Regions from separate parts of the Azospirillum brasilense genome, predicted to be linked through region 2. Evidence: riboswitches for the same ligand, from Rfam matches in the RefSeq annotation. Region 2 holds a riboswitch; each other region holds the start of a gene.

Region 1 (3,337 bases), 470 kb from region 2:
TCGCGCATCACGAAGAAGTTCTGCCCCTCGTAGCCGTCGGTCATGCGGAAGCGGGAGCGGACGAACTTGACGATCCGGTTGTTCTCCATATCCGGCTCGTCGTCCACCGACATCAGCATCTTGATGCCGCTGAAGATCAGGAAGGCGCCGAAGATGTAGATGATCCAGTGGAATTCCTGGATCAGCGCCGTGCCCGCCACGATCAGCACGCCGCGCATCACCAGCGCCCCCAGGATGCCCCAGAACAGCACCCGGTGCTGGTACTGCGGCGGCACCGCGAAATGGGTGAAGATCAGCGCGATGACGAAGATGTTGTCGACGCTCAGGCTGTATTCGATCAGGTAGCCGGTCAGGAACTCCAGCCCCTTCTGCGACCCTTGGAAATGAAAGACGCCGGCCGCGAAGATCATCGCCAGAGTGGAATAAGCCGCGCAGCGCATCAGCGCCTCACGGCCGGAAATCACATGGGATTTCTTGGAAAATACACCAAGATCAAAGGCCAAAAGCACGGCAACGAAGACGGCGAAGCCGGCCCACATTAAAACGATCTGGTCCATGGAACTGTCCCTTGCTTCATGCACTCCGCTCCCGCAAGCGGAGACTTCGATCGTCACATGAGCAGTCCGACATCACCGGTGCGCCACGGCGGGACGCATCGGCCAGAGGGGCCCGGACTGGAAACGAGGCCGCGGGTCTGCGGCCAACGCAAAGACGCGCGCAACGGCTCGGCCGCGGCGCGTCGGAACACCCGCCTCCATCATTCGTCGTGGAGGCGTGGCGGTCAGTCAGGATGTTGGTTCGCTGCGGTCCATGTCGATGTCTCCCAAAGGCCCGTCGGGTGCCATCGTCCGGCGGTGGACCTTGTGGGGAGCAGGACCCATGGGAAATGTCGGGGCCAGCTTCCGCAAGGCCGCGCCAAGGCGACGGCTCTATGGGAAGTCCGACATCACAGCGCCGGGCGACGCTGCCAGAGGGGCCCGGACCTCAACCGTCATGTAGTCAGGCCCTCTCCCGGCGACAAGAGGGGGGCGCGTCCTTTCCGGATCGTGGTCGGTGCGATGGCCGCAGGCAACGACACCAGCCGGTTGATCGCCCATGGGTTGCCGGCGTTCCGGTCCGGGAGCCGGCTTTGCGAATTCCGTGTCGCCCATGGATGATTCCGAACCGGTGGGTTGTTCGTAGCGATTGACGGTAATTCACGGCAGGACACCCACAATGATGCGGCGTTCCATTCTGCTCGGCTGCCTGCTGGCAGCCGGATTGGCCGGTTGCGGCCCGCGTTTCGAGACGGTCGCAAGCTATTTTCCACCCGTCAGCGAGGCGGGAAAGCTCTGTGTCGCCCAGTGCAAGCAGGCGCAGACGATCTGCCAATCCGCGAAGGAGCTGGCCGTTCAGACCTGCCGGGCCGAGGCGACGACCCGCGCCCAGGGCGAATATCAGGCCTATCTCCGTTCCTTGCCCAAGGATGCGGACAAGAAAAAGATCAAGACATTCAGCGATTTCGACCGGAACCCCAGCTGCTACAGCAATCTCACCTGCTCCTCCGATTACAATGATTGCTATAAATCCTGTGGCGGCCGGATCGAAGCGCAGACCTATTGCGTGGGCAATTGCAAGGAGATGGTGCCGCCCATGCCGGATGGGTCCGCGGTCGGGCCGAGAACCACGCTCTGACACAGGCTGGACGAAAGGAACGGATTGCGGCTTGACCGGAGCCGCTCCGTCCGCGTAGCGTCGCACCCGACGGTTGCCCGAAAGGGCTGAAAATGGGAACACGGTGCGGACTCCGCGGCAAAACGCCGTGCGAAGGTCCAACGCCGGGGCTGCCCCCGCAACTGTAAGCGGCGAGTCGTCCATCGGAATGCCACTGGGATCGCGATCCTGGGAAGGCGATGGGCCGACGATAACCCGCGAGCCAGGAGACCTGCCGTCAGTCGTGGTCACACGCGAACACGTTCGGGCGGGGTGCACCGAAGGTCGTCGAACCGGGACTCCGTTCGTGGAGCGTCCGGTGGGACTTCGTTCGCGGTGACGTGCCACCGGCGTCCCGCCCGAGGTCTCAATGAGTGTCCGCATTCCCCGCCTTCACCGGACGGCGTCCTTCGCCGCCCTTCTGGGAAGCCTTGCCTTCTCCACCTCGGCCTTCGCCGATTCCACCACCATCACGACGCTTCCGCCGGTCTCGGTGACCGCCAACCGCGTCCCCACCGCCGCCGAGGAAACCGGCAGCGCCCTGACCATCATCACCCATGAGGAGCTGGAGCAGCGCCAGACCCGTCTGCTGTCCGACGCGCTGCGCGCGGTGCCCGGCGTCGCCGTCAACCGCACCGGCCCGATGGGCACCCTGACCCAGCTCCGCATCCGCGGGTCCGAGGGCAACCAGACGCTCGTCCTGATCGACGGGATCGAGGTGAACGATCCCGCCGCCGGTTCCGAATACGATTTCGCCAATCTGCTGGCCGGCGATGTTGAGCGCGTCGAGGTGCTGCGCGGCCCGCAGAGCGCGCTCTACGGCTCCGACGCGGTCGGCGGCGTCATCAACATCGTGACCCGCCGCGGCGCCGGCGCCCCCCGGTTCCGCGCCGCCGTCGAGGGCGGGTCCTTCGGCACCGCCGCCGGGCGGGCCTCCTTCGGCACCGGGACCGACCGCTACGATCTGTTCCTCAGCGGCCAGGGCGTCACCAGCGACGGCGTGTCGGTCGCCGACAAGCGGCTCGGCAACCCGGAGAAGGACGGCTACCGCAACGGCACGCTGACCGGAAACGCCGCCGTCCGGCCGACCGAGCGCAGCGAGATCGCGGTGACCGGCCGCTACACCCGCTTCCGCACCGACACCGACGGCTTCATCGGCGGGCGCGGCGCCGTCGATGACGGGACCAGCACCGCCGGAGAGCAGTATTTCGGGCGGCTCCAGGGCAAGATCGCCCTTCTCGACGGGAAGTGGGAGCACATCGTCGGCCTGACCCATGGCCGCCAGCAGCGCGACTACCGCGACGACGCCAAGACGGTGACCAGCCGCTACGACGGGCGCAAGACCAAGGCCGACTACCAGACCAACCTTACGCTGAGCAGCGGCCCCGCCGACCATGTGCTGACCGCCGCCGTGGAGCATGAGGAGGACAAGGCAATCAGCCGCAGCGCCTACTCCAGCTTCGACCGCTCCATCGGTTCCACCGGGCTGGTGGGGCAGTACAAGCTGGGCCTGTTCGACCGGCTGACCCTGACCGGCAGCGTCCGCCACGACGACAACGACCTGTTCCGCGACGCCACCACATGGCGCACCACGGCGGCCTACCTCATCGAGGAGAGCGGGACGAAGCTGCGCGCCTCCTACGGC
Region 2 (3,337 bases):
ACGCCGAAGCGCGGCAACGGCGCCGGCTCGCGCCAGGGGAGCTCTTGCCCGGCCAGCGTGGCGGCGTAGGCCAGCAGGTTGGCCATGTTGTCCGGCCCGCCTTCGGTGAATCCACGCCACAGCCGCTGCGTGGCCTCGGCCGGAACGGTGCCGTAGCCCTCCAGGGCGGGGTTCGGCTGGGCGCAGCCGGGCAGCACGGCCAGCGCCACCCCGGACTCCCGGCAGGCGGCGGCGACATGGTCCAGCCCATAGCGCCAATAGCCCGCCCCGCCGAGCAGCCGCAGAACGACCAGCTTTGCCTTGCGGATCACGGATTCGACGTAGAGGTCCACCGACAGCGGGTGCCCCAGCCGCGCGAGATTCGCCAGCCGCAGCGTCGGCAACGTGTCGCGGTGGCGCTTCCAGCAGGCGGCGAGCGCCGTCAGGTCGCTGTCGGAGAAGGACAGGACGACGAGGTCCGCCGGGCTCTGCCCCAGATCCACGGCCTGGGGGCCGGCGTCGAGGTCTTCCTGGCGGGCGGCGAGTAGGTGCATGGGCCACAGCTTTGCAAACACTCCCTCTCCCGTCCCGGGAGAGGGTGCCCGCGAAGCGGGCGGGTGAGGGGGCGGGCGAGGGTCGGTGCGGTCTCCGCGTGCGACCCTCACCCTCCCGCTCTGCGAGCGGGTCCCTCCCTCTCCCGGGGCGGGAGAGGGCTTTTTAAGACAGCGCCGCGGTCACGGCGTCGCGGTCCAGGCCCGTCTCGCCGATCACCACCAGACGGCTGCGGCGCGGCTCGTCGGGCTTCCAGAAGCGGTCGAAATGGGTCTGGATGCGCGTTCCCACGCCCTGCACCAGAAGGCGCATCGGCTTGCCCGGTACGTCGATGAAGCCCTTCAGGCGCAGCACGCCATGGGCGGCGGCGACCCGCTCCAGCGTCTTCGCCAGCGCCGCCGGGTCGGGCTGCGGGCCGAGCTCCACGACGAAGCTGGTGAAGTCGTCGTGGTCGTGGCCTTCCTCCTCGTCATGGTGGCTGGGGCGGTTGGCGAGGTCGTCCTCGGCCCCGGCCCCGACGCCCAGCAGAACCACCGGATCGACCTTGCCGTTGCTGGCGCGCAGGATCTTGGCCTCGCGCCCCGTGCCACCTTCGGCCATGGCGGCGCGGATCAGGTCCTCGACCTTCGCCAGAGCGGCGGCCTCGACCAGATCGGTCTTGTTCACCACGATCAGGTCGGCGCAGAGGAGCTGGTCTTCGAACACCTCCTCCACCGGGGTCTCGTGGTCGAGCTGCCCGGCCTCGGCGGCCTGGGCGGCCAGCGCCGCCGGATCGGGGGCGAAGCGGCCTTCCGCGGCGGCGGCGGCGTCGACCACCGCGACCACCCCGTCCACCGTCACCCGCGTCTTGATCGCCGGCCAGTGGAAGGCCTGGACGAGCGGCTTCGGCAGGGCGAGGCCGCTCGTCTCGATGATGATGTGTTCCGGCGGCTGCGGGCGGGACAGCAGCTTCTCGATGGCCGGGACGAAGTCGTCGGCGACGGTGCAGCACAGGCAGCCGTTCGCCAGCTCGATCACGTCGTCCTCGCTGCAAGTGGGATCGCCGCAGGCGCGCAGGATCTCGCCGTCGATGCCGACATCGCCGAATTCGTTGATGATCAGCGCCAGACGGCGCCCGCCGGCCTGCTCCAGCAGGCTGCGGATCAGCGTCGTCTTCCCGGCGCCGAGAAAGCCGGTGATGACGGTGGCCGGGGTCTTCCCGGCGGTCAGCGGGCCGGTGTTCATCGGCCGTCTCCTGAAAATTGAAATAGGGGATGGGGTGGGCCGGTCCGCCGGTCAGCGGAGCGGGCGCCCGGCGGCCGGGGACGGAGCGGCGGCCTGGAGCGGCCATGCGGACGGACTGAGGACGGCGCGAGGCGTCATGATCTGGCTTCCCTGTCTCCGCCACACCCGGCGGATTGGATGAGTGTCGGTCCGGCGGCAGGTTTCCTGGCTCGCGGGTCGTCGCCGCGCCTCCCGCCTTCCCGGCCTGTCGGCCCGTGGCATTTCCGGAGGCGGACTCGCCGCACACAGTTGCGGGGGCAGCCGCGGCCTTGGACCCCATCCGGGTCCGCACCGCATTCCCTATTATCCCCGCGCCTTCACGGCGGACGGGGCACCGTCGGAGGCGCAGAATTGCAGGCGGACCCCCGATTTGCAAGCGGCCATTTGGTGCCCGGAAACCGCGCCGCCGAACCCGGAACGCTCCGTCCATCCCGCCGTTGGTGTGTCGGAAGATCGGTACAGTCTGTCTGGAAAGCTGACACTCCAGACCGCGTGCGATGCCCATCGCCGCCTTTCGCGAATTCAACGATATCAACGGATTAACGAATTTTCCCGCAATTGGCATGTTCTGTGCTTATATCAGCCTAACCAAAAACGCGGACCGGCAGACGACGCGGACGAACAGGGAGGGAAAAGCGGCACCCATGGCCGACGACATCATTCTGGAAGCGCGCGGACTCTCGAAGGAGTTCAAGGGCTTCATCGCGGTGAAGGAGGTGAACCTCCAGGTTCGCCGCGGCACCATCCACGCGCTGATCGGCCCCAACGGCGCCGGCAAGAGCACGGTCTTCAACCTGCTGACCAAGTTCCTGACGCCGACGCGCGGCCAGATCCTCTACAAGGGGCGCGACATCACCGCCATGAAGCCCGCCGACGTGGCGATGCTCGGCATGGTGCGCTCCTTCCAGATCTCCGCCGTCTTCCCGCATCTCAGCGTGCTGGAGAACGTCCGCGTCGCTCTGCAGCGGCCGCGCGGCACCAGCTTCCATTTCTGGAAGCCGGAGGCCAGCCTGTACGACCTGCACGCCCGCGCCGAGGAGCTGATCGAAGCGGTGAACCTGACCCCCTGGGCCGGCCACACCGCCGCCGAGCTGCCCTACGGCCGCAAGCGGGCGCTGGAGATCGCCACCACGCTGGCGCTCGACCCGGAGGTGATGCTGCTCGACGAGCCGCTGGCCGGCATGGGCCACGAGGACATCGAAGGCACCGCCGCGCTGATCAAGCGCGTGTCGGCCGACCGCACCATCCTGATGGTGGAGCACAACCTGTCGGTCGTCGCCCACCTGTCGGACACCATCACCGTGCTCCGCCGCGGCGAGATCCTGGCGGAAGGGCCGTACGACGTCGTATCGCGCAACCCGCAGGTCATGGAAGCCTACATGGGTACGGGTGAGGTGGGCCATGCCTGACGGCGCGACCGTGAAGACCGCGATGCTGGAGATCCGCGACCTCCAGGCCTTCTACGGCGAGAGCCACGTGCTGCACGGCGTCAACATCGACGTGCGGCAGGGCGAGGTGGTGACGCTGCTGGGCCGCAACGGCG
Region 3 (3,337 bases), on a different replicon from region 2:
TCGCCGTGAGCCGGGCCGGTTCCCACCATGGGAAGCCGGGCCGCCACGGCGATCTCTTCCGCGGGCGCGCCGGTCCCGACGAACAGGTCGCAGCGCCGCAGCAGGGCGCACAGCCCGTCGAATCCCAGCCGTCCGACGGCGTTCAGGCAGGCGTCCCCCGTTTCCCCGGCGATGCGCGCCGCGGCCCCCTTGGCGGCCTCCCCGCCGACCAGGATCAGAGCGGTGTCGCCCCGCCCGGCGAGGCGGCGGCCCAGGTCCAACAGGCTGCCGGCGCCGGCGGACGCGGACAGGCCGACGGCGCAGCGCCAGCGCGCCGGAACGCCCTCGGCCAGAAGCGCGGCGGCGGCCCGCTCCCCGGCGGGAGAGGTCCAGACTTCCGTGGCGGGGTCCGGCTCCCCGGCGGTCAGCGCCCCCAGCAGACCGGCGGGAGCCGGCGCGACGTGGGTCAGGAAGGCGTCGGCGTAATAGCCGCGCACCGGCCGGCCGACCCGGCAACCAAGGCGGAGCGGCGCCCCCGTATCCTGCATCAGGCGGTTGGCGAAACCGGCATCCTCCCCCTGGACCGGGTTGATCGTCAGGTCGAAGGCGCCGCCGAACTGCTCGCCGATCTCCTGGCGCACGGCGCTCACCAGCGCGTCATCGGGCGCCCGCCCCGTCAGCGGCGGCAGGGTGACCCGCTGGTTGACGTAGGGGCAGAGGGCGAGCGCCGCCTCCGCGTCCGGCGTCGCGAAGACGGTGATGCGGGCCAGCGGCAAGGCCCGCCGCAGCTCCCGCAGGACACCCGACGCCCGCAGCACGGCGCCGGCGCCATCCAGAAGGAACACGCCGACGCTGCGGATCAGATCGACCGGGAAAGGCGGCGGCTCGCCGGGCACGAGCGGGCGGCGGCGGGCGGCGGGACCGGAGTCCCGCAGCAGCGCCACCGCCGGGGCGGTGGAGGCGCCCCGCGCCGGCGGGACGAAGCCCCAGGCTCCGTCGGCGTCCGGGCGCGCCAGCGGCTCCACCAGGGCATGCTCGGCGCGGGCGACGGTCGCCGCGTCGGTCACCCAGGGGAAGAAATCGCGCAGCGGAAGGGTGCCGCGGCCGATCGCTCGACCCGCCGTCTGCAGGGCGTCCCACCGCTCGACCGCGCCGTCGTAGCCGTAATAGATTTCCTTGAACGCGACCTGCTCCCGTGTCGCGTAGGCGAAATGCTGGAAGACCAGCCCGCCCACCGCCGTTTCCTCATGCAGGAAGGGGTTGGCCGCGCCAAGCTCGACCTCGGACCCATCGGGTTGCGGGCGCATCAGCCGGGGCGGGACGTGCGACTGCCAATAATCGCCCGGCCGATAGCGCCAGGTGCGCAGCCATTCGTAGGCGCGGTAATTGCCGTACTGGTCCAGCCGGTCGAGGACCAGGGACGGGCCGACGAAGAAATGACAAAGGTACAGCGCCGCCGTGCGCGACGGCGAGTCGAGGAACATCCGGCGCGCCCGGATGATCTGCTCCGCTGTCCACAGCTCGTCGGCATCGACCTGCCAGAGCAGGCAGTCCTCGGTCATGGCGGCCAGCGGCGCGGTGACCATCTCCACCTTGCCCTGCCAGAACATGCCGGGCGGCTTGCGGTAGACCGACACCCGCCCGGGCTCCTCCGCGGCGATGCGGTCGAGATATTCCGAGGTGCCGTCGCTGCTGCGCCCGTCGCGGTGACGGTCCTGCGGGACGCGCCCGCCCCGCTGCGCGCACCAGGAGGAGTCGCGGACCTGCTCCGCCACCCCCTCCACGACGTGCCAGTGCCAGGGGAAGGGCAGTTGGCGGAACACCTCCAGGTGATAGCGGATGAAGGGATCGCCGTTCAGCACGATGGTCAGGAAGTGAACCGGTAGCATGCCCGCAACCCCGTCCTTCGCCCGTTGATCCGGCCTCGCGCAGTCCGCCGGACCTTGTCGGTTCCACGGGAGCGGTGTCAAGGAAGCCGTGCGGCTCCCCCCTCGGGTCGCCATCCCCCTCTTGACGGCGGGGGACCCCGCCCCTACCCTGGCGCCGGTTATGGTTCCCCGCGCCCTCCGGTCGCGGGGCTAAGAGGGAAGCCGGTGAGCCGCCCCGAAGGGGGAGACACGGCAAATCCGGCGCTGCCCCCGCAACTGTGAGCGGTGAGCGGCCTCGTCCTTTCCGTGTCACTGGCGCCGCCTGCGGGAACGGGCGCCGGGAAGGCCGGACGATGCCGCCTTGACCCGCAAGCCAGGAGACCTGCCGTGACCGAACGTACGTCCTCGGGCGGGGTGCCCCGGTGGTCGCTTGCCGATGTCCGGCCCGACGGCCGCCCGTCCTCCGCAAGCCGTCCCCCCGGTGCGCCCAGCCAAGGGGACCAAGGGGGTTGCGATGCCGGTGCCTGCCAGCAACGACGCCCCTCCCAACGCATGGCAGACTCGGAAAGGGCATAGAGCATGCACATCGAACCCGGCGTCGTGGACGGCGCCAAGATCGCTCTCAGCTACGCGACGGCCGCCGGCGGCTTCGCGATGGCCGGCAAGCTGGCGCGCGACGACGTCCGCAACAACGGCGGGATCGCACCGCTGGTGCTGCGCAGCCTGATCGCCACCGCGCTGGTCTTCAGCTTCTTCGAGGTGTTCCCGCACCACCCCGTGGGCGTGTCGGAGGTTCACCTGATCCTCGGTTCGACGCTGCTCCTGCTGTTCGGCGCCGGTGCGGCCTCCATCGGCCTCGCCGCCGGCCTGCTGATCCAGGGCCTGTTCTTCGCGCCCTTCGACCTGCCGCAGTACGGCATGAACGTCACCACGCTGCTGGTCCCGCTGTGGGGCATCAGCCTGCTGGCGAAGCGGATCGTTCCCGACGCCACGCCCTATGTCGACCTGAAGTATTCGCAGGCGCTGGCCCTTTCCACCGCCTACCAGGGCGGCATCGTCGCCTGGGTGGCCTTCTGGGCCTTCTACGGCCACGGCTTCACCGCCGAGACCATGACGGAGGTCGCCTCCTTCGGCGCCGCCTACATGACCGTCATCATCGTCGAGCCGCTGGCCGACCTCGCCGTGCTGGCCATCGCCAAGGCGCTGCGCCGCCAGAGCCAGGGCCCGCTGTTCAACATCCGCCTGCATCAGGGCGCCTGACCGGCCCCCTGGACCGGACGGTTCGCAGGAAGGGCGGCGGGGACATCCCCGCCGCCCTTTTCCGTTCAGATCACCAGTTCGCCCTTGCGGATCGCCGCGTAGCGGCGGTTCACCGCCCCCCAGTCGACCACGTTCCACCAGGCCGCCAGATAGTCGGCGCGCCGGTTCTGATACTTCAGGTAATAGGCGTGCTCCCACACGTCGTTGCCCATCAGCACGGGCACGCCCTC

The links. A riboswitch is a leader RNA that binds a small molecule or an ion and turns the genes downstream of it on or off. The one in region 2 is predicted to bind cobalamin.
Region 1: it holds a riboswitch for cobalamin, as region 2 does, so the genes downstream of both, D3869_RS20360 (TonB-dependent receptor plug domain-containing protein) here and cobW (cobalamin biosynthesis protein CobW) in region 2, are expected to answer to the same signal.
Region 3: it holds a riboswitch for cobalamin, as region 2 does, so the genes downstream of both, D3869_RS26600 (energy-coupling factor ABC transporter permease) here and cobW (cobalamin biosynthesis protein CobW) in region 2, are expected to answer to the same signal.

The regions. Positions count from the first base shown of each region.
Region 1 is NZ_CP032346.1:1,392,089-1,395,425, reverse strand. It holds gene D3869_RS20370 (TerC family protein) at 1-557, opposite strand, end outside; gene D3869_RS20365 (hypothetical protein) at 1,216-1,674, shown strand; cobalamin riboswitch at 1,728-1,946, shown strand; gene D3869_RS20360 (TonB-dependent receptor plug domain-containing protein) at 2,063-3,337, shown strand, end outside.
Region 2 is NZ_CP032346.1:926,086-929,422, reverse strand. It holds gene cobN (cobaltochelatase subunit CobN) at 1-533, opposite strand, end outside; gene cobW (cobalamin biosynthesis protein CobW) at 697-1,755, opposite strand; cobalamin riboswitch at 1,933-2,148, opposite strand; gene D3869_RS18300 (ABC transporter ATP-binding protein) at 2,439-3,203, shown strand; gene D3869_RS18295 (ABC transporter ATP-binding protein) at 3,196-3,337, shown strand, end outside.
Region 3 is NZ_CP032348.1:153,969-157,305, reverse strand. It holds gene D3869_RS26605 (glycosyltransferase family 9 protein) at 1-1,868, opposite strand, end outside; cobalamin riboswitch at 2,013-2,251, shown strand; gene D3869_RS26600 (energy-coupling factor ABC transporter permease) at 2,427-3,107, shown strand; gene D3869_RS26595 (superoxide dismutase) at 3,173-3,337, opposite strand, start outside.